4 regions of the Clostridium celatum genome follow, and region 1 is predicted to be linked to each of the others. Evidence: riboswitches for the same ligand, from Rfam matches in the RefSeq annotation. Region 1 holds a riboswitch; each other region holds the start of a gene.

Region 1 (5,041 bases):
AAACGAGGCATACAGTATGGGCAGCAGTAATGGCAGATATGACAGCAATAATTATGGCAATCCTAATGGTAAAAATAATGATACTTTAAAGTTAAACGAAAAAGTGATGATGTGACATTCCCAAAATTGATATGATTTCACTAAGAATTAAATTCTAAGGTTTATCATATGTATTCTTTTCAGTTATATCATTACTTTTTTAATTAACTTTTTAACTATTATAGAATAAAATATGTAAGCTAATATTTTGTTCTATAAAATCTAATCAAGATTTTATGGTACAGTAAAATTATAATAATTTCTCAAGGTAATATATAAAATTTTTTGACATCACGGTTATTCGTAATACAACTCTATTTACATTAAAAGAGTAATATGTAAATTTTTATTGGTAAGGTGTAAATTTTGGTTGTATAATATTACTAAAAGAATCGAATGGAGAATGATTATGGGGATGGAGAAGTTTTATATTGTAAATGAAAAATCATTACCAGAGATATTTAAAAAGGTAATAGAAGTGAAGGAAATTATTTCGCTTGGAAAATCTAAAGATGTTAGTGAGGCTATTAGGACTGTAGGGATAAGTAGAAGTACGTATTATAAATATAAAGATGATATTTTTCCAATGGCAGAAGAAATGAAGTCAAAAAAGGTAACATTAATAGTTTTGATGTCACATAAATCAGGAACCTTATCTAAAGTATTGGACTGTATAGCTTTCTATAAAGGTAATATACTAACAATAAATCAAGATATTCCAATAAACTTATGTGCAAATGTTACAGTAACTATTGATATTTCACATATGGAAAAAAGTATAAGCCAATTAGCAGCAAGATTAAATTCGTTACCAAATGTAAGAAGTGTAAAATTATTAGCAGCAGAATAAATTTTAAGAGGAGATAGGGCTATGGATAAAAATATGTATAAGATTAACAGAGAAAATGTATTAGAAAAAATAAAGGATAATTCAATAGTTGTTTTATTTGCAGGAAAGGCACCTAAAAAGACTGGAGATGAGAGCTATCCATTTACACCAAATAGAAATTTTTATTATTTAACAGGAATAAAAGAAGAAGAACATGTTTTAGTCATGTCGAAATTAAAAGGAGTTAAGAATTCATGTCTTTTTATTAAAGATATTGATGAAGAACTAGAAAAGTGGGTTGGTAAAAGTATACGTAAGGATGAGGCGATTTCACTTGCTGAAGTTGAGGAAGTAAAGTTTAAAAGCCAATTCGAAAATGAAATACATAGGCTTTTAACAATGAAGGAAGAGATAAATTTATATTTAGATTTAGATAGACTTAGTGCAAATAGTGACGATACAATATCTCATAAATACGCACAAAAAGTAGTAAGTAAATATCCTCAGGTAAGAGTTAATAATATTTATAGCATTATTGGTGAATGTAGATTAGTTAAATCAGAAAAAGAAGTTGAAAATATAAAAAAAGCTATTGAAATAACTAAAAGTGGTATTGAATTATTAATGAAAGAGGCTAAAGCAGGAATAAAGGAATATGAGTTAGAAGCATATTTTGATTTTAATTGCAAAACTAAAGGGGTAAATGATTTAGCATTTACAACTATTGCGGCAGCTGGAAAAAATGCAACAATACTTCATTATGTAGATAATAATACTGAACTTAAGAATGATGATTTAATTCTTTTCGATTTAGGTGCACAATATAATTGCTATAATGCAGATATTTCGAGAACATTCCCGGTTAATGGTAAGTTTACAGAAAGACAAAAAGAAGTTTATAATGCAGTTTTAAGAGTAAATGAAGAAATTATTAGCTTAATAAAGCCAGGTGTTAAATACAAAGAAATTAATGATAAAGCAACAGAACTAATAGCTGAAGAATGTATTAAGTTAGGACTTATTGAAGATAAAAAGGATGTAAGAAAATATTATTATCATAGTATAGGTCATAGTCTTGGAATGGATACTCACGATATTGAAACACCTCATAGAAATATAACTTTTGTTCCAGGAGTAGTGTTTACTGTAGAACCAGGAATTTATATAGAAGAAGAGTGTATTGGAATTAGAATTGAGGATGATATATTAGTTACAGAGGATGGTAATATAAACTTATCTAAGGATATAATAAAATCTGTTGAAGACATTGAAAAGTTTATGAATAAAGAATTTTAAGAATAAAAAAGAAAAAAAGTTATAAAATGGTATTGAAAAACAATAGAATAAACTGTATAATTTAATCAATAAGTAACAAAAGTGAATAAATTAGGGTAGAGGCGCGATTAATTAATAGTATTATTGATGAGGAAAGCACTATGATTCAATATGAAAGGAATTATCGCCGAAGCGTACAACCGATGCTTTAAGGTTGTATAGCTGGGAGTGCATAAAATATATGTACTACTGTCACAAAATATTTTGTGGTGAGCTATCATTTGAGACTTGTATTTTTATACTTTTTTAGTGTATATCAAGACCTTGAGTGTTAACTCAAGGTCTTTTTTATTGGGTTAGTTTGGGGTACCCTTGTTATTCGCTTTTAAATAGAAATAAGGGGGAATAAAAATGAAAAAAAGAAGTTACAGAGTATTACTACTTACCATGCTAGTGTTTGTTTTATCAACTACACTTGCATTTGCAGCTGAAATAGATTCAGCTACGGTGAACTCAGAAAAGTTTGGATTATTAACATTAATACCACCAATAGTTGCAATAGTATTGGCATTTATAACGAAAAACGTTGTAGTTTCGTTGTTTATAGGTATCTTATCAGGAGGATTTTTATTAAATTTAACAGGATTTAATGTCTTTAGTGCATTGATACAATCATTTTTAGATTTTATAGATAGGGCATTAAACTCTTTGGCTGATCCTTGGAATGCAGGTATTATACTTCAAGTTTTAGTAATTGGTGGTGTTATAAATCTTGTTGCTAAGATGGGAGGAGCAAAAGCTATAGCAGAAGCTTTAGCTAAAAGAGCTAAAACAGCAAAAGGTACTCAATTAATTACTTGGCTTATGGGAATATGTGTATTCTTTGATGATTATGCAAATGCGTTAATTGTTGGACCAATAATGAGACCAGTTGCAGATAAAATGAAAATTTCTAGAGAAAGATTAGCATTTATTATAGATGCTACAGCAGCTCCAATTGCAGGGCTTGCAATAATTTCTACTTGGATAGGGTTAGAAGTTGGTTTAATTAATGATGCTTTCACAGGAATTGGTGTACAAGCAGATGCTTTTGGAGTATTTCTTCAAACAATTCCATATAGATTTTATAACATATTAATATTAGCATTTATAGTTATAACAGCAGTTTTATTAAAAGAATTTGGACCAATGAGAAAAGCCGAGATGGCAGCTAGAAATGGACAAAAAATTGGAGCTGAAGTTGCAGTAGATAATCTTCAAGGAGAAGATGAAATGCAACCTAAAGAAGGGGTGCAATTAAGCATATGGAATGCAATAATTCCAATAGGAGTTCTAATAGTAGCGGCAATCGCAGCATTTTACTATAGTGGATATACAGCAATAATGGGTGGAGAAGATGTTGAACTTATTAATTTAATGACTAATTCACCAGCATCCTTTGAAGCTATAAAGCAGGCATTTAGCGCATCAGATGCATCAGTGGCATTATTCCAATCAGCATTACTTGCCAGTATAGTTGCTATAATAATGGCAGTTTGTAAAAAGATATTTACAATTGGTGAGGCTATTGAAGTTTGGGTTGATGGTATGAAGGGATTATTAATTACAGGAGTAATTCTTATATTAGCTTGGTCATTAAGTTCAGTTATAAAAGAATTAGGTACAGCTAAATACTTAGTAACTTTATTATCAGGATCAATTCCATATTTTTTACTACCAAGTTTAATATTTATATTAGGTGCAGTAATATCATTTGCAACAGGAACTGCATATGGAACAATGGGGATTTTAATGCCACTTGCAGTGCCATTAGCATATTCAATAAATCCAGAAATGTCATTTGTAATTGTTAGTACAAGTGCGGTATTAACTGGAGCAATATTTGGAGATCACTGCTCGCCAATATCAGATACAACAATACTTTCATCAATGGGTGCAGGATGCAACCATATTGAGCATGTTAAAACTCAAATTTGGTATTCTTTATTTGTAGCAGTAATTACAATATTATTTGGATATATTCCAGCTGGATTTGGATTACCAATATATATAGTATTACCAGTAGCAATATTAGCAGTTTTTGTAGGGGTGCAAATATTCGGTAAAAAGGTTGAGGAAGCTACGCCTGTAGAAGATAATGTACTTAATGTAAATTAAAATTAAGTATTCGTTAAAAGGTTGAATAACGCTGAAGCAATAAGAAAAATAAATAAAAAGGGCTATAAAAAAAGGTTGTGCAAAAGCACAACCTTTTTCAGTTAGAAATACTAATTAGTTTTTTATTAATTACTAATTATTTATGTGGTGGGGGTGTTATAAGTTTATTTACTAATATTGAAATGACTATTCCAAATAAAGTTTCTATAATTCTATTTGTAGCATAAAATAAAGGATCACTATAAGCATGAGCTGTAGTTACTCCTAAAAATGCTATACAAGTAATATTTATTGCACCAGGTCTTTTGAAAATATTACATAAATAAATCATAAGTATTACACCTAATGCAATGATAATGTAAATTATTGGTTTTGCTATTAATTCATTAGAAATATGACCTTCTAATGATCTAAATATAAATAGAAAAATTAAACCGAATGCAGCACCTAAAATTGTTCCAGCTCCACGATTTATTCCCATATGAATAGAATTATAAACTGTATCTTGTAAACAAATTACAGCAGTCATACATGAAAAAAACGGTTCTTCTGGTAAAAGCAATAAACATAAAAATACTGCTATTCCTGATTTTATAGTTCTAAGTCCTATTTTGGGAAGTTTAAAAGAATTCACGATATCACTCCTATTCTTTACGTATTATAACAAAATTCGATACAAATTTTAACTATAAAGCGAAATAATAATATTAATAAAGTATTTGACAGTTTTTACATTTTAGA
Region 2 (5,041 bases), on a different contig from region 1:
CTAAGGTATATACAAAGGAATCTGCTGGCGGAGATGTTAATAATGAATACTTAAAGACAATTGGAACAATGCCAGAAACTATTGATATTATGTGGACTGGTGACGTAATCATGGGTTATGTAACTCAAGATACTTTTGAATTCTTTGAAGAAGCTGTAGGCCGTCAAGCATTTATGTGGTTAAACTGGCCAGTTAATGACATTAACAGCAAGAGATTATTAATGGGTAAAGGTGAAATGCTAGATCCAACAGTTACAAACTTTAAAGGAATTGTAACTAACCCAATGCAAGAAGCTCAAGCTTCTAAGACAGCTTTATTTGCAGTTGCTGACTATGGATGGAACAGAGCTGATTTTGATGTTGATAAGAGTTGGGAAGATTCTTTCAAATATATAGAACCAGATGCAGCTGAAGAGTTACACACATTTGCAAAGCATATGAGTGACCCATCTCCAAACTGGCATGGATTAACTTTAGAAGAATCTGAAGAATTAAGTCCAGTAATTGAAGAATTCACAAGAAAGTTATTTGCAAATGAATCAATTTTAGAATATAGCAAAGTTGTTTTAGCTGAATATCAAGAAATATTAGATGCTACTAATAACTTCGCAACAAAATCTCAAAATGAATTATTAAAGAGTGAAATTAAAGGCTGGGTTGATTCTTTAAGAGATGTAGTTGAGTCAACTATGGCATATGTAAATTCAGCAGTTGCTTTTGAATTAGGAAACTATGATGAAGCTATGAGATACTATGTTAAAGGTGAAGAAGAATATACTGCTTCAAGAGCTCATAGAGTTCCAGCAATAAATAATGGACAAACTAGACCAGAACCAGGTACAAAACGTTTAGTACCATTTGCAAAAGATTTATCTAGATTAATCAGTGATAAATTCACTCAATTAATTAATCCAGATGAAACTAAATTAACACTTTTCCCTTACACAAATATGAGACCTAACTTATATTGGGGACATATTCAAAACATAGTAGATGGTGATAATGCTAGATTATCATGTATGTGGGTACGTGGAAGTGCTAGAGAAGGTGATTATGTTGCTGTAGAATTAAGTCAAGTAACAGAAATCAATAATATAATATTTGAGCATGGTGAACCAGGTGCTGGAGATGGATTCAATTATGTTAAATTCCAATACTCTATGGATGGAGAAAATTGGACAGATTTAAATGATCAAGCATATGGTCCAAATCTTCAAAAAATAGTTATAGACAACTTAAATGTAACAGCTAAGTATGTAAGAGCTATACCAACAGGTGAAATTTTAAATAACTGGATATCAGTTAGAGAATTCTCAGTAAATAAAGATGATGCAGATCATATTGTAAGAAATGTTTATACGAATGTTGAAGCATTAGCAGACAATAAAGTAGATATTTTACCATCTAATGCAACACTTGCAGATGTAAATGGTATTACATTAGCTGAAGGTCAATATATTGGTATAAAATTAAATAAAATTAGAGAATTAACAAATATTATTGCTGAAATTACAAACAATGATAAGTTAACATTAGAAACATCAATCAATGGTGTTGAATGGACAACTGTGGAAAATACAACTAATAAAGTAGCAGCACGTTATGTTCGTATTGTTAATAATACAAAAGATGCAGTTACATTTGATGTTACAAGTTTAGCAGTAGAGTACTCAGATACTGATGTTACATTTGATATAAGACCAGCTGCAGAAGCTAAATTTGAACCAACTAACTTAATTGATGGTAAATTAAGCACAGCATTTAAACCACAAGTAAATGCACCTAAGACAGGTAGTCTTGTATACAAAATTTCTGATAACACAGAAATAACTAGCTTTACTATAATACAAGCTCCATCAACTACTTCAGATGCAGTTGTTTCAGTAAGAACTGAAAATGGTTGGGTTGAAATTGGTTCATTAGGAACTATCACAAACTCTTTCGATACATCTAACTTTAAGAATGTATTTGAAATAAAGGTTGCATGGGATGGAGTAGCTCCAACACTTTATGAAATAGGAACTTCAACAATGAAAGATGTTGTAGAAGTTAATAAGGCTGAATTAGAAGAATTAATCGCTAAGGCTGAAGTGCTTAAGGCTGAAGAATATACAACTGAAACATGGTCAGTATTAGAAAATGCATTAAAAGATGCTAAAGCTGTAATGGCTAATGAAGAAGCTACTCAAGAAGAAGTTAATAATGCAGTTGTTAAATTAAATGAAGCTATTGAAGCTTTAGTTAAAAATACAGAAACTCCAGATGAAGATAATAAACCAGGAGACGATAACAATTCAGGTGATGACAATAATTCAGGAGATGACAACAAGCCAAGTGAAGATGTTAAACCAGTACCTCCAACAACTGGTGGAAACAATTCAGGAAATGGATCAACAAATAACAAACCAGGTAAAGGGGAATTACCTAACACTGGAGGACAATCAGCAGCTATAGCACTTACTATTGGTGGAATTATATCAACATTAGGTGCAGTAGGACTGAAAAAAAGAAAGTAACATTGCGATAATATATAATAAGTAACAATGTATAAATAAGAAAATAAAAAGTGATGATACAACATTGTAGAAGTTTATATTCTAAAAATGTGTATCATCATTTTTTATTTGATATTATATTTTTTATATTAATTAAAATAAAAAAAGGAGCAGGGGAATACTCCTTTGTAAAATGGGGGACGAGATATATAATAATATATCTGTTTACAATTATGGTCCATATTGGAATTTTTATTCAAAAATAATAAAAAAATTTATTTTATTAAAATCCACTTTTATATTTGTCTAAAAGTGGAGAATGAGTAATAGTGAAATTTAAAAAATATTGTATAAAAATTTAGAAATACGAATAAAAATAAATTAATGCTTTACTTCATTTGTAGTATAATGTATACTTATAGTATAAAATGAAAAGTAAATATAAAGTGGATAGAGGTTGCGATATTTAATAGTATGTTTACAGAGTTAAGCAGCAAGGAAGTAAACAGAAAGGAAATTTCGCCGAAACATATAACTGAAGCTTTAAGGTTATTATGTTGGGGTTATATAGAATATGTATAACACTGTCACAAAAAGGATTTGTGATGAGCTATTACTATGGACAGAACTTTAATAATAAGTAATTATTAAGGAAAAGGTAAGTACAGTCTTGAGTAATAATCTCAAGGCTTTTTTTATTGAGATGTATGTAAGTAATAAAAATGTCTAACAAATCAAAGCGTGAAGAGCTATCACTAAAGATGAAGAGTTAGAAGTTTAATACTTAGATAGTATGATTAGATTTCCTTGAGTCTTGAGTGATAATGCTCAAGACTTTTATTTTTTAGGAGGAGTTTAAATTATGCAAAACGTTGCAGAAGAAAGAAAAAGAGGATTTTTTAGTAAATTTTCTAATGGTGTAAAAATACCACATACTTTAGTTATTATTTTTGCAATAATAGTACTAGTTGCCATAGCAACATACATAGTTCCAGGGGGAGCTTATGAAAGAGTAGTAACAGAAGTTAATGGTCAAAGTAGAACTGTAGTTTTAAATGGATCATTCCAATATGTTCAAAATGAGTCACAAGGATTATTCCAGGTTATGCAAGCACCAGTACAAGGTATTGAGCAAGCAGCAGAAATTATTGCTTTCTTATTTGTAGTAGGTGGAGCATTTAGTTTAATAACAAGAACAAAAGCTATTGATTCAGCTATAGCTAAGGTTGTATCTGCATTTAAAGGTGCTGAAATATTAATTATTCCTATAGTATTTGTAATGTTCTCATTAGGTGGAGCAACTTTTGGTATGACTGAAGAAGCTATACCGTTTATAACAATATTAGTTCCATTAATGCTAGCACTTGGATTTGATAGTATATTAGCAGTTGGAATTAGTTATTTAGCATGTATCGTAGGGTTTGCATCAGCTATGCTTAACCCATTTACAGTAGGAATTGCACAATCAATTGCTGAAATTCCATTATTCTCAGGGGTTGCATATAGAACTATTATATGGGTTATTACAACAGCAGTAACAATTGCATTCTTAATGATTTATGCAGTTAAGATTAAGAAAAACCCAGAATTTAGTCCAATGTACAAACTAGATAAAGAAAAACATGAAAAATTAGCACAAACTCAAAGTGAAGAAATTAAATTTACAATTCAACATAAAATTATTATAGCTTTAATAGGTGTTTGTTTAGCCGTTGTTATATGGGGAGTATTAACTCAAGGATTCTGGATTCCAGAAATAGCAGCAGTATTCTTAATAACAGGTGTTGTTTCAGGAATAATCGGTGGATTAAAAGCAGATGAAATGGCAAATGCATTTATAGATGGAGCTAAGGATATGATAGGAGCTGCAATGATAATTGGATTTGCAAGAGCTATAGTAATAATAGCTGAAAATGCTCAAATCATAGATACAATATTATATGGTTTATCATCATTTATAGGTAAGTTACCATCATTATTAGCTGCATGTGTTATGTTACCAGTTCAAATGTTTATAAACTTCTTTGTTATTTCAGGTTCAGGACAAGCAGCATTAACTATGCCAATATTAGCACCACTTGGTGATTTACTTGATATATCAAGACAAACAACAGTTTTAATATTCCAATTAGGGGATGGTTTCTCAAATGCTATATTCCCAACATCAGGAGTATTAATGGCTTGTTTAGGAATGGCAGGAATACCATATTCAAAATGGTTTAAATGGATAATGCCATTACAAATCATACTATTTGCATTAGGTATAATATTCATAACTTGCGCTATGCTAATGGGATGGGCATAAAGGAACAAGAATAACCGTTAACGAAAAAATGAAAATATAACTTACAGAAACTGATATGATTTCACTAAGAATTTATATCATTATTTCCAGAAAAACTGCTAAAGTCCTAAAGCACCCTTAACGGTTGCATCGACTTATTAACGCAGTTTTTCTTACAATAATGATTAAATTCTAGAGCTTATCATATATGTTTCTTCCAGTTATGTTTTCATTTTTTCTATGACTACTTCTTGTTTTAAAT
Region 3 (5,041 bases), on a different contig from region 1:
TGGAACTCTCCATTATAATTATCTGGTGTTCCTATATAATCTTCTTGTAAAGTTTCTCCATTTACCTGAACAACACCATTTCTAATAATAACAGTATCCCCTGGTAAACCTATTAATCTTTTTATCATTCTTTCATTTAATTCTTCTGAATCGAATACTACCACATCACCACGTTTAAGTTTTTCTGGATTATATACTCTAGTAACAAATAATCTATCACCTACATTTAAAGTTGGTACCATTGATTCTGATGGTATTTTAACCTTAAATATAACGTATTTATTTATTAACGTAGCTAAAATTACGGCTATTACTATTGGTACAATCCAATCAAAGAAAAAATTTGATTTTTCAACCTTAGTTTTTTTGTCTCCCTTAGTATTATTGCCATTTATTTCATTATTCAATTCATCTTTTTCATTTATTAAACCACTATACATATCTACATCTTGTATATTGTTTTCTTCACCATTACTCACTATTCCCACATACCTTTCATTAAAGCATTAATTTTATTTTTTCTATCTATGGTTGCTTTTATATCTACATTAAATAAGCCACTTTCTTTTATTACGATATTTCCTTCTTTTATTTCACCCTCAATTAAGCTTTTATCTATTGTTAAAATATTTCCACAATCATCTTCTAAAACTACTGAGTTATTTTCTAATCTATCAATAATAAACATATTATTTTTCATGCTTAACTGCAGATATAAGCTGCCTTCACCTCTTTTCCAATTTGCTTTATATTAAAGTATACCACATTTATTGAATTCGTAATAGTATTAGAAAAATTATATCCCACAAATATGTCAAAACAGTTACAATCTAAAATATTATATCTGCAATCTCTAAAAAATTAATATTTTCTGATATATATTATAATATCTAAATATACTAAAAAATTCATAAATATGTAATGCTATAAGATACAATTAATAAAAATTTAACTATTTTCTTTAATTGTATTTTATAGAAAAATCATTAAATCATAAATTCTAGTTATGAAGTTAAAAGTATTAAAAACTATAATTTGCCGATTAATCTTGAGGTCTTTAAAACAAAAGCACACAGTAAGATTAAGTATTCTTACTGTGTGCTTTTATAATATCTGCTTGTATAATTTATTTTTCATAAAATATACGATATATTTTAAAGGATTAGCTGTTTAGATAAATCCTTTTGTAATTACACTTTATTATACTTCTAAGGATAAAAGATCCTCGTAGCTTTGTCTTTTTGATACTAAACGAGCTATTCCATCTTTTACGAAAACAACAGCTGCCCTTGGATTTTTATTATAGTTGCTTGCCATAGAGAATCCATATGCCCCTGTTGTAAACACGGCAAGCACATCTCCTCTTTTAGTTTCTTGAAGATTTATATCTTTTACAAATATATCGCCTGATTCGCAACACTTACCAGCAACTGTAACCATATTATCCTTTTTATAATTAACTTTATTAGCTATAGTCATATCATATTTTGCCCCATATAATGCAGGTCTTATATTATCAGTCATTCCTCCATCAACAGAAATATAAGTTCTTACTCCTTCTATTTCTTTTATTGCTCCAATAGTATATAGTGTTGTTCCTGCATTTCCTACTATTGATCTACCTGGCTCAATAGTTAAGATTGGTCTTTCTAATCCTAATTTTTCACAAACTTTATCTACCCTATTTAAAATAGCTTCGCAATATTCTCTTGTTTCTCTTGGTTTATCTTCATTAGTATAATGTATACCAAATCCTCCACCTAGATCTAACTCTGATATTATATGTCCTGTTTCTTTCTTAATATCATTTATAAAGCCTAACATAATTTCTGCTGCATCTTCAAATGGTGCTATATCAAAAATCTGCGAACCTATATGACAATGCAATCCTTTTAAATTTAAATTTTCATAATCTAATGCGTATTTAACAGCATTCATTATTGTATTTCCAACTGGTGCAAACCCGAATTTTGAATCTATTTGACCTGTTTTAATATAATCATGTGTATGAGCTTCAATACCTGGAGTTAATCTTAAATAAATATCCTGTTTTTTATTATATTTAGTTGCTATTTCATTTAATATAGTCATTTCTTCAATATTGTCTACTATAAATCTACCTACGCCTAACTTAACACCTAATTCAATTTCATCATAAGTCTTATTATTTCCATGGAAATACACCTTTTCTAAAGGAAATCCTGATTTATAGGCCGTATATAACTCTCCCCCCGAAACTACATCCAAGTAAAGTCCTTGCTCATTTATAAGCTTACACATAGCCATTGTTAAAAATGCCTTTCCTGCATAAGCCACTCTATTATTATTTTCTTTACATTTAAAATTTTTATAATAACTTTTACAAGTGTTTATTAAAAGTTCCTCATCCATTACATATAATGGCGACCCAAATTCACTAACTAAATTAGTAGAACTGACCCCTCCAATATATAATTCATTTTCTTTAATTTCCATTGCCCCAAATAACTTCATTGTATAACCCTCCAAACAAAAAATCCACTATAGATGTCCTATAGTGGTAGTTTTTACTTTATAATGCAATTTATTATTTCTTATAATAAAAATAATTTTCATCTTATTATCGCACCTTGTAGCCCTCCACTTACGTGACAGTTATGCATATATTTTATGCATACCCAGAAATAATCCTTTGCATAAATTACTCCTTCGGCTATTATACCTTTCATAAATTATCATCACTTGCCAGCTACAATTTATTACTATTTATAAATAGCACCTCTAACATAGGTATTCTATTAAATAAAATTCTAAACTTCAATCTAGATAATAAAACTTATTTTTTCATTCTAAAAAGAAGATGTTTCACTCAGAATATATTATATGCAGTCTTTTACAATAATAATACCACATTATTTTTACTAATTAAACAATATTTTTAAAATTGTCTATATTTATCCATTAAGTTACTCATTGTATCTCCGTTTGATGGAGGAGTATAAGTTATTGCATTTGCCCCTGCTTCTATTGTCTTTCTTATAGTTTGTTCATCTGGGCCTCCTGTTGCTATAACAGGAAAATCTGGAAACTCAGATCTTATTTTAGCCACTATTTCAGGTGTATTTTTTCCACCAGAAACATTTAAAATAGTTGCTCCTGCTTCTATTCTAGCTTTTATATCCTCATGAATTGAAACAACTGTAACTATTATTGGAATATCAATTGTTTCCTTAATTCTACTAACAACTTCATTTGAAGTTGGAGAATTAACAACTACTCCCATGGCACCTTTAAATTCTGCATCTAATGCTAAATTCACTACTCTTTTACCTTGAGTTATTCCTCCACCTACACCACAAAAAACTGGCACATCTGCAGCCATTACTAAAGCTGCTGTTATCAACGGTTGTGGAGTAAATGGATAAACTGCTATAATTGCATCTGCATTTGTATTCCTTATTATTGCAACATCAGTTGTAAATAATAACGATTTTATTCTTTTTCCAAATATTTTTATGCCTGAACAATCTCTTATGCATGGTGGCACTTCAACTACATGGCGTCTTAAAAGTCCTTTGATTTCAGGCACTTGCTTATGTTTTCTTTTTTCCATTTGAAACACCCCTATTATTTTTATATGTACTATTATACTATTTTGTCGAAATATTAAAAGAATTTAACCCTAAATACATTTAAATTTTACATTAAATACACCTTTTTTAACATATTATCATCTAATTATTTTCATATAAAAAAAATATTGTAAATTACATTTAAATATTTTTTCCTTATAAGGTATTTATATTGAAAATTTAAAATTATATCCTATACCTTTGTAATAATGGATTAACAAAATACTTTATTATAATGATATTGCTGCCATTAATATCATCTTTTAGAAAAAATATTTGAAAAATATTTCATAAAAATGATATATATCACATTATTTTCAGTGTTTTTTTTGTTAATATATATTTGAGGTGTATGTATATATGAAACAAATAAAAAACTTTTATTCTCCATATGTTATTCTTTTGGGGCTATATAGTTGTTTAATTATTTTTGCCTTTATTATTGATAGCCCAAAAGAAATATTTTATGGACTAAAATCAATAGTACTTTCTTCTGATATTTTAATAACTGATTATATGGAAGTAGGTGGTATTGGTGCAGCTTTAGTTAATGCTTCATTAACTAGTATACTTTCAATATTACTTTTAATATTAATAGGAATAAAACCAAATGGATCAACTATAATGGCGTTATGGCTTATGACTGGCTTCTCATTTTTAGGTAAAAATATCTTTAATATTTGGCCTATTATATTTGGTATATACTTATTCTCAAAATACCAAAGAGAACCTTTTCTTAATTATACCCTTGTTGCCCTATTAGGTACTTGCCTTTCTCCAATAGTAAGCCAATTAAGTTTTGCAAACGATAGTCATTCTTTTCTCTCTATATTACTTGGTATATCTGTTGGAATATTAGTAGGCTTTATCTTACCTCCAATTGCTTCTCATAGTGTTAAAGCCCATAATGGTTATAACTTATATAACATTGGATTTGCTAGTGGATTGCTTGGTACTTTATTAATGTCTATTTTAAGAGGTTTTGGAATAAATTTTGATAGTAGATTAATATGGCATACTGGAAGTAATAAATTACTTTTCTTAATAATATTGTTCTGTTGTATTTATTTAATTATATCTGGTTTATTGCTGGGCAATAATTCAAAGAAAAATTTAAAGCTTATAACAAATCAAACCGGTAGACTTATAAGTGATTTTTATTTACTATCAGGACCTACAACTTATATAAATATGGGTATACTTGGAATTTTGTCATCATTATTTGTATTATTTATAGGAAGTGATTTAAATGGTGCTACTATTTGTGGTATATTTACTATAATTGGTTTTGGAGCATTTGGTAAAAATATCAAAAATACTATCCCATTAATTATAGGATCTACTATAGCAGCAATATTTAATGTTAACGGATTAAATTATCCACCTATAATTTTATCTATATTATTTTCTACAACACTTGCTCCTATATC
Region 4 (5,041 bases), on a different contig from region 1:
CTTCTCCTCATAAAATTTCAAAATAAAATTTAAAATATACGCTAATGTGCCACCTATAATAAATGGTTGCAATGTTCCTATCATGCTACTTATGCTTGCTTTTATTTCACTTATTTGTGACATACCTAAATACAGCAGTATACTTGCACAAATAACAAAAAATGCATAAATTGCTATAGTAGCATATCTATTATTCCAATCTATTTTCATTTTTCTCCTCCATTTACTTTATATTTTTCAAAATATAGTTCATAAACTAATATTTCTTATTTTATCATATTTTTATAACTCTATTTGTTAAAATTTCAAAAATAATTTCTAATTATATTCTTAAATATTAATTTGTGGATAGTATCTGTTGGATGTAACCCATCTCCATTTTCTAAATTCATTAATTCTTCTATAGTTTGTCCTCTATTTTTTAAATACATATTAATGTACTCATAATTATCTATGCACTTTATTCCTTTATATTTACTTACTTCTCTAATAACATTTACAACTTCATTCATTTTATATAAACGATTATCATAATTGTCATCTTGGGCTGTAACTGGATTTGGTGTCATTAATATTATTTTTTTATCTTTTTCTAATAGATTTTCAACAATGCTTATTAGATTGCTATGTAATATTTTCATTCCATTGTTTACCTTTCTATCATTAGCTCCAATCATTAAAATTATTATATTGTCATTTATATCATATAACTTATTTAAATTATCTTTTACTTGACTAGAATTTATTCCACTACATCCATTGTTTATTACTTTACTATATTTAAATCTTTCATTAATATATTTTTTAAAAAGTGATGCCCAGCATTTTTCTCCTAATTGTCTTTTGTAGCAAATACCATCTATATTTATAATTACTTCTCCATTCCTATTATCATCTAAACTCCCTGCTCCTGCTGTAATACTATCTCCTATTAACCTTATAACTATATTATTTTCCATATCTCCCCTTTTTATATCATCATAAAACATAATTTAATTCTTCTCCTACTTTTTATATTTCCATATATTTCTCTTGTATTATAGTATATCTTAATAATTTTTAATATAAAAAAATGGCAAATAACATTAATTATGTTATTTGCCATTTTTACCTATAAATTTATTTTATATTAATCTATCTTATTTTTATGATGATTATATATATATACTGGAATTCCTATTAACATTAATATAAAGCCCCACATTACAGTTTCTGCTCCTGAACCGTATATAGTCCATATTAAATATATAAATGCTAATAGTGGTAATATTGATTTTTTAATAAATAACTTAAAGTTAAATTCTTTTTCTTCTTTAAATGTAAGCATTATTTCTGCAGAAACACTTAAAAGATAAACTGGTAAATATGATAACGTTGCAAGGATAGTTATAAATGTAAATGCATCTACCATCCCTTTTTGGAAATTCATAATCAATAAAATATTAACTAATATAGAACCAAATATTAATGAATTTACAGGAGTGCCTGTTTTTTCACTAATCTTTCCAAAAAACTTAGGGAATACTCCATCTTCACCTGCTGCATAAGCAACTCTAGCTGTTGATAAAAGCCATCCTACTACTGTTCCTAAAATACAAATAACTACTGCAATTGTTAATATCTTTCCAATATTACTTCCTAAAGCATTAGTAAGTATATCAGTAAGTGGTGCTGTACTTTGAGCTAGTGAAACATTATCCATTGCCCCCATACTTGCTATACTTATTGCTAAGTATATAATAGCCGCAATAATCAATCCGTAAATTGTGCTTTTTCTTACATTCTTTTCGGGATCTTTAAGTTCTCCAGCTGTAACTGTTGCACTTTCAAGTCCTATAAATGCCCATAAAGTTGATGTGGCTGCAAGTGGAACTGTACTTAATCCCTTTCCTTCTGGATACATAGGAAATATATTTGCTGAATCAAAATTTAAAAATGCGACTATAACAAATAATGCAAAAAATACTATTTTAAATACTGTTGTAAAAGCCTGAATTTTACCTGCTTTCTTTACTCCTGCTACATTTATAAATGTAAATATCCATAAAATTGAACTTGAGAATATTATTGATACTATTGGATTATTTAGTTGTGGAAATACTGCTGATGCATAACTTGTAACTGCAACTATTATTGCTGCATTTCCAATCCATGAACCATTCCAATAAAGCCACGCACTTAAAAATCCTGCAAAATCCCCAAATGCCTCTTTAGTGTAACAATACGCTCCACCTGTTGATGGATATTTAGTACCCATATTTGCAAATGATATTGCAATAAAAATTGAACCTATTGTAGTTAAAATCCATGCTATTATTGTAGCTCCTGGTCCTGACACTTGAGCAAGTGTTGATGGTAGCATAAATACACCAGAACCAATCATGTTACCGCAAACAAGCATAGTAGCCATGAAAAGGCTAATTTCTCGTTTTAAACTTTTGTTTTCCATTTTTTCCTCCTTAGTTTGGGGTAAAAAAATAAGCCCAAAAGGCTAATCTTTGAGCTTGTACTTACACATAAACAAACACAAAGATAGCTCTCCACAATTATTATTGTGACAGTTTTGCATATATTTTATGCAACCCCAGCATATAGATTTAAAGCATCCTCTATATACTTCGGCAATACTACCTTTTATATTAATTCATCGTGCTTAACTCCATAATATTACTCTTTAATATTGCAACCTCTATCTTTACCCGAATATTTAATTACACTATCAAGTTAAATTTATAATTATTAAAATTTATACTTAATTTCTGTGTTTTTATACATAAATATTCTAACAAATTTTTCTTTAAAGTCAACAATTATAGTAGCTTTTAATATAAATACTTTTTAACATAATATCTAAATAATCTATTTTCATCTACAAAATATCTTATTTTTACTATTATATTTAACATATTGTAACTCCTTAACATATCATACATATAATATATCATAAGTCAACATCCTTTATATATTAAATAACAAAGGAGGAGCCTTTTGATGTATAACTTTAAAAATACTACTCTTACTAATGGTTTTGACAGAAGCAATTTAAATAATGCACAACAAAATAATTATGCATGGTCTATAAGTGAGTTAGACAAATATATTTATATTGGTACTGGACGTAATATCCCATATAATATTTTAAAATCAATTAACTCTTCTATAATTCCTCCTAACTCTATTACTCCTAATCCAGTAGATAATTTACCGGAAATCTGGAGATATCGTAAAAATTGCTCTTTACCTTTGGAAAAAGTATATACTGCCCCTGACTTTACCAATATATCTGGCTTTAGATATATGATTACTCACAAGCCTTTTAATAGAGACACTTTTCTTTATGCAGCTAGTTATGGCGGACCTAATGTTATAGTATTTAAATCTACCAATGGTGTAAACTGGTTTCCATTAACTGATACAGTTCTTAAAGGTACTTCTTCAAGAGCTATGTTAACCCATCTTGGCAAGCTTTATATAGCTACTATTGATGAGGCTAATCCAAGCCCTTATCCTCAACTTTATAGAAGTGTTGATCCTCAATATTATTCATGGGAACCTGTTATAGATAATACAGCACCTAATTTTAATCCTTCTTTAAATCCTTCTGGCTCAATTAGTAATATGGCTATATTCAATAATAAAATTTATGTTGCTACTAGTAGCTCTGACGGTGCTGCTGTTTGGAGAACAAATGGTCCTGAACCAAAATTAAATGACTGGACATTAATAGTAGATAAAGGATTTGGAGATGCAGCTAACAAGTATATCTTAAGTATTGGTGTTTATAAAAATTATCTTTATGTAAGTGGAACTAAACAATTACCACTTGCTTGGTTAATTCCACTTGGTTGTGATATTATAAGAATTTCAAAAACTGATAGATGGGATTTAGTTGTCGGTGGTCCAGCTTTGATTCCTTCTATACCAACAAAAGGTGTTAGAAATAAAAGCTTATCTGGATTATACTCTGGATTTAATAATCCATTTAATGTGTATGCATGGCAAATAAAGCAATATAATGATAAATTATTAATTTCAACCTTTGATGATTCTATAAACATGGAGGTTATTTTAGATACTCTTCTCTACAATAAAATAGAAATTCAAAATTTAATTGGCAAGCTTGCAACTAATACTATTATAAAAATATATAAAAATATTGTTGAATTATTAAATGAATCAAAATATCCATTCGGATTTGATCTTTATGAGTCAACTGATGGTATACACTTTACTCCAGTGTTATTAAACGGATTCTGTAATAAATATAATTATGGAGGTCGTTTATTATATGTAAATTCATCAAATGATCTTTATATCGGAACAGCTAATCCATTCCAAGGTTGTGAAGTTTGGAAGGCTAAGTATGAAGCATGTAGTAATCACTGTCATTCATATCATCATAATTATAGCTATCTTTTTTATATTAGAAAGGAACTAGCTGAAAATTATAACCTTCTAAAAACTTATATGCCAACTATCTTAAAATTTATTAGTAAAAATTAATATTATGACTATGCTGAATTACTAAATTTTATATTAATATATCCTTGTAAAATTATAGTTTTATATTCATCTTAAATATTATTATGTAGAAACATTAAATTTTATTTAGACTAAATCAAAATATTTATAAACTCCTAATTTTGAAATAAGTTTTCGGAATCTATTATTCTTAATTTTGATTTAGCCTCTTTTTCATTATTAATAATTTTTATTTTTTAAATCTAGTTGCATAACCACACTTCTTACATAATTCTTCAACAGCTCTTCTTCTTGAAAAACCATCATAAATATCTCTTGCCCTTTTATCTTCTACTATATCTTTCAGCGACTTTTCAAAAATATTGCCTAAATTTATATTTCCCTCGCTATCTAAACAACATGGAACTACTGTTCCATCTACTAATATTCCAATTTGATTTCTAAGACCATGGCAAAATACTTCTTCTCCTAGACTATCTATTTGAATATCTGGCCATTCAAACTTTTCTGCCATATTTAAATAAACCTTATCTTTTAGTTTAATTCTATTAGTCTCCTG

Evidence for each region. A riboswitch is a leader RNA that binds a small molecule or an ion and turns the genes downstream of it on or off. The one in region 1 is predicted to bind lysine.
Region 2: it holds a riboswitch for lysine, as region 1 does, so the genes downstream of both, LPC13_RS03575 (YfcC family protein) here and LPC13_RS06140 (Na+/H+ antiporter NhaC family protein) in region 1, are expected to answer to the same signal.
Region 3: it holds a riboswitch for lysine, as region 1 does, so the genes downstream of both, lysA (diaminopimelate decarboxylase) here and LPC13_RS06140 (Na+/H+ antiporter NhaC family protein) in region 1, are expected to answer to the same signal.
Region 4: it holds a riboswitch for lysine, as region 1 does, so the genes downstream of both, LPC13_RS11270 (APC family permease) here and LPC13_RS06140 (Na+/H+ antiporter NhaC family protein) in region 1, are expected to answer to the same signal.

What each region holds. Positions count from the first base shown of each region.
Region 1 covers NZ_JAJKGM010000009.1:70,527-75,567, forward strand. The annotation lists gene LPC13_RS06125 (spore maturation protein) at 1-89, shown strand, start outside; gene LPC13_RS06130 (ACT domain-containing protein) at 455-889, shown strand; gene LPC13_RS06135 (aminopeptidase P family protein) at 911-2,164, shown strand; lysine riboswitch at 2,253-2,428, shown strand; gene LPC13_RS06140 (Na+/H+ antiporter NhaC family protein) at 2,555-4,300, shown strand; gene LPC13_RS06145 (FUSC family protein) at 4,437-4,934, opposite strand.
Region 2 covers NZ_JAJKGM010000005.1:24,555-29,595, forward strand. The annotation lists gene LPC13_RS03570 (beta-N-acetylglucosaminidase domain-containing protein) at 1-2,516, shown strand, start outside; lysine riboswitch at 2,939-3,116, shown strand; gene LPC13_RS03575 (YfcC family protein) at 3,358-4,800, shown strand.
Region 3 covers NZ_JAJKGM010000005.1:7,448-12,488, reverse strand. The annotation lists gene lepB (signal peptidase I) at 1-479, opposite strand, end outside; gene LPC13_RS03520 (DUF3006 domain-containing protein) at 479-700, opposite strand; gene lysA (diaminopimelate decarboxylase) at 1,201-2,493, opposite strand; lysine riboswitch at 2,605-2,771, opposite strand; gene LPC13_RS03510 (beta/alpha barrel domain-containing protein) at 2,918-3,592, opposite strand; gene LPC13_RS03505 (DUF1576 domain-containing protein) at 3,972-5,041, shown strand, end outside.
Region 4 covers NZ_JAJKGM010000026.1:20,178-25,218, reverse strand. The annotation lists gene LPC13_RS11280 (AI-2E family transporter) at 1-210, opposite strand, end outside; gene LPC13_RS11275 (SGNH/GDSL hydrolase family protein) at 306-989, opposite strand; gene LPC13_RS11270 (APC family permease) at 1,130-2,449, opposite strand; lysine riboswitch at 2,526-2,700, opposite strand; gene LPC13_RS11265 (hypothetical protein) at 2,992-4,503, shown strand; gene LPC13_RS11260 (radical SAM/SPASM domain-containing protein) at 4,712-5,041, opposite strand, start outside.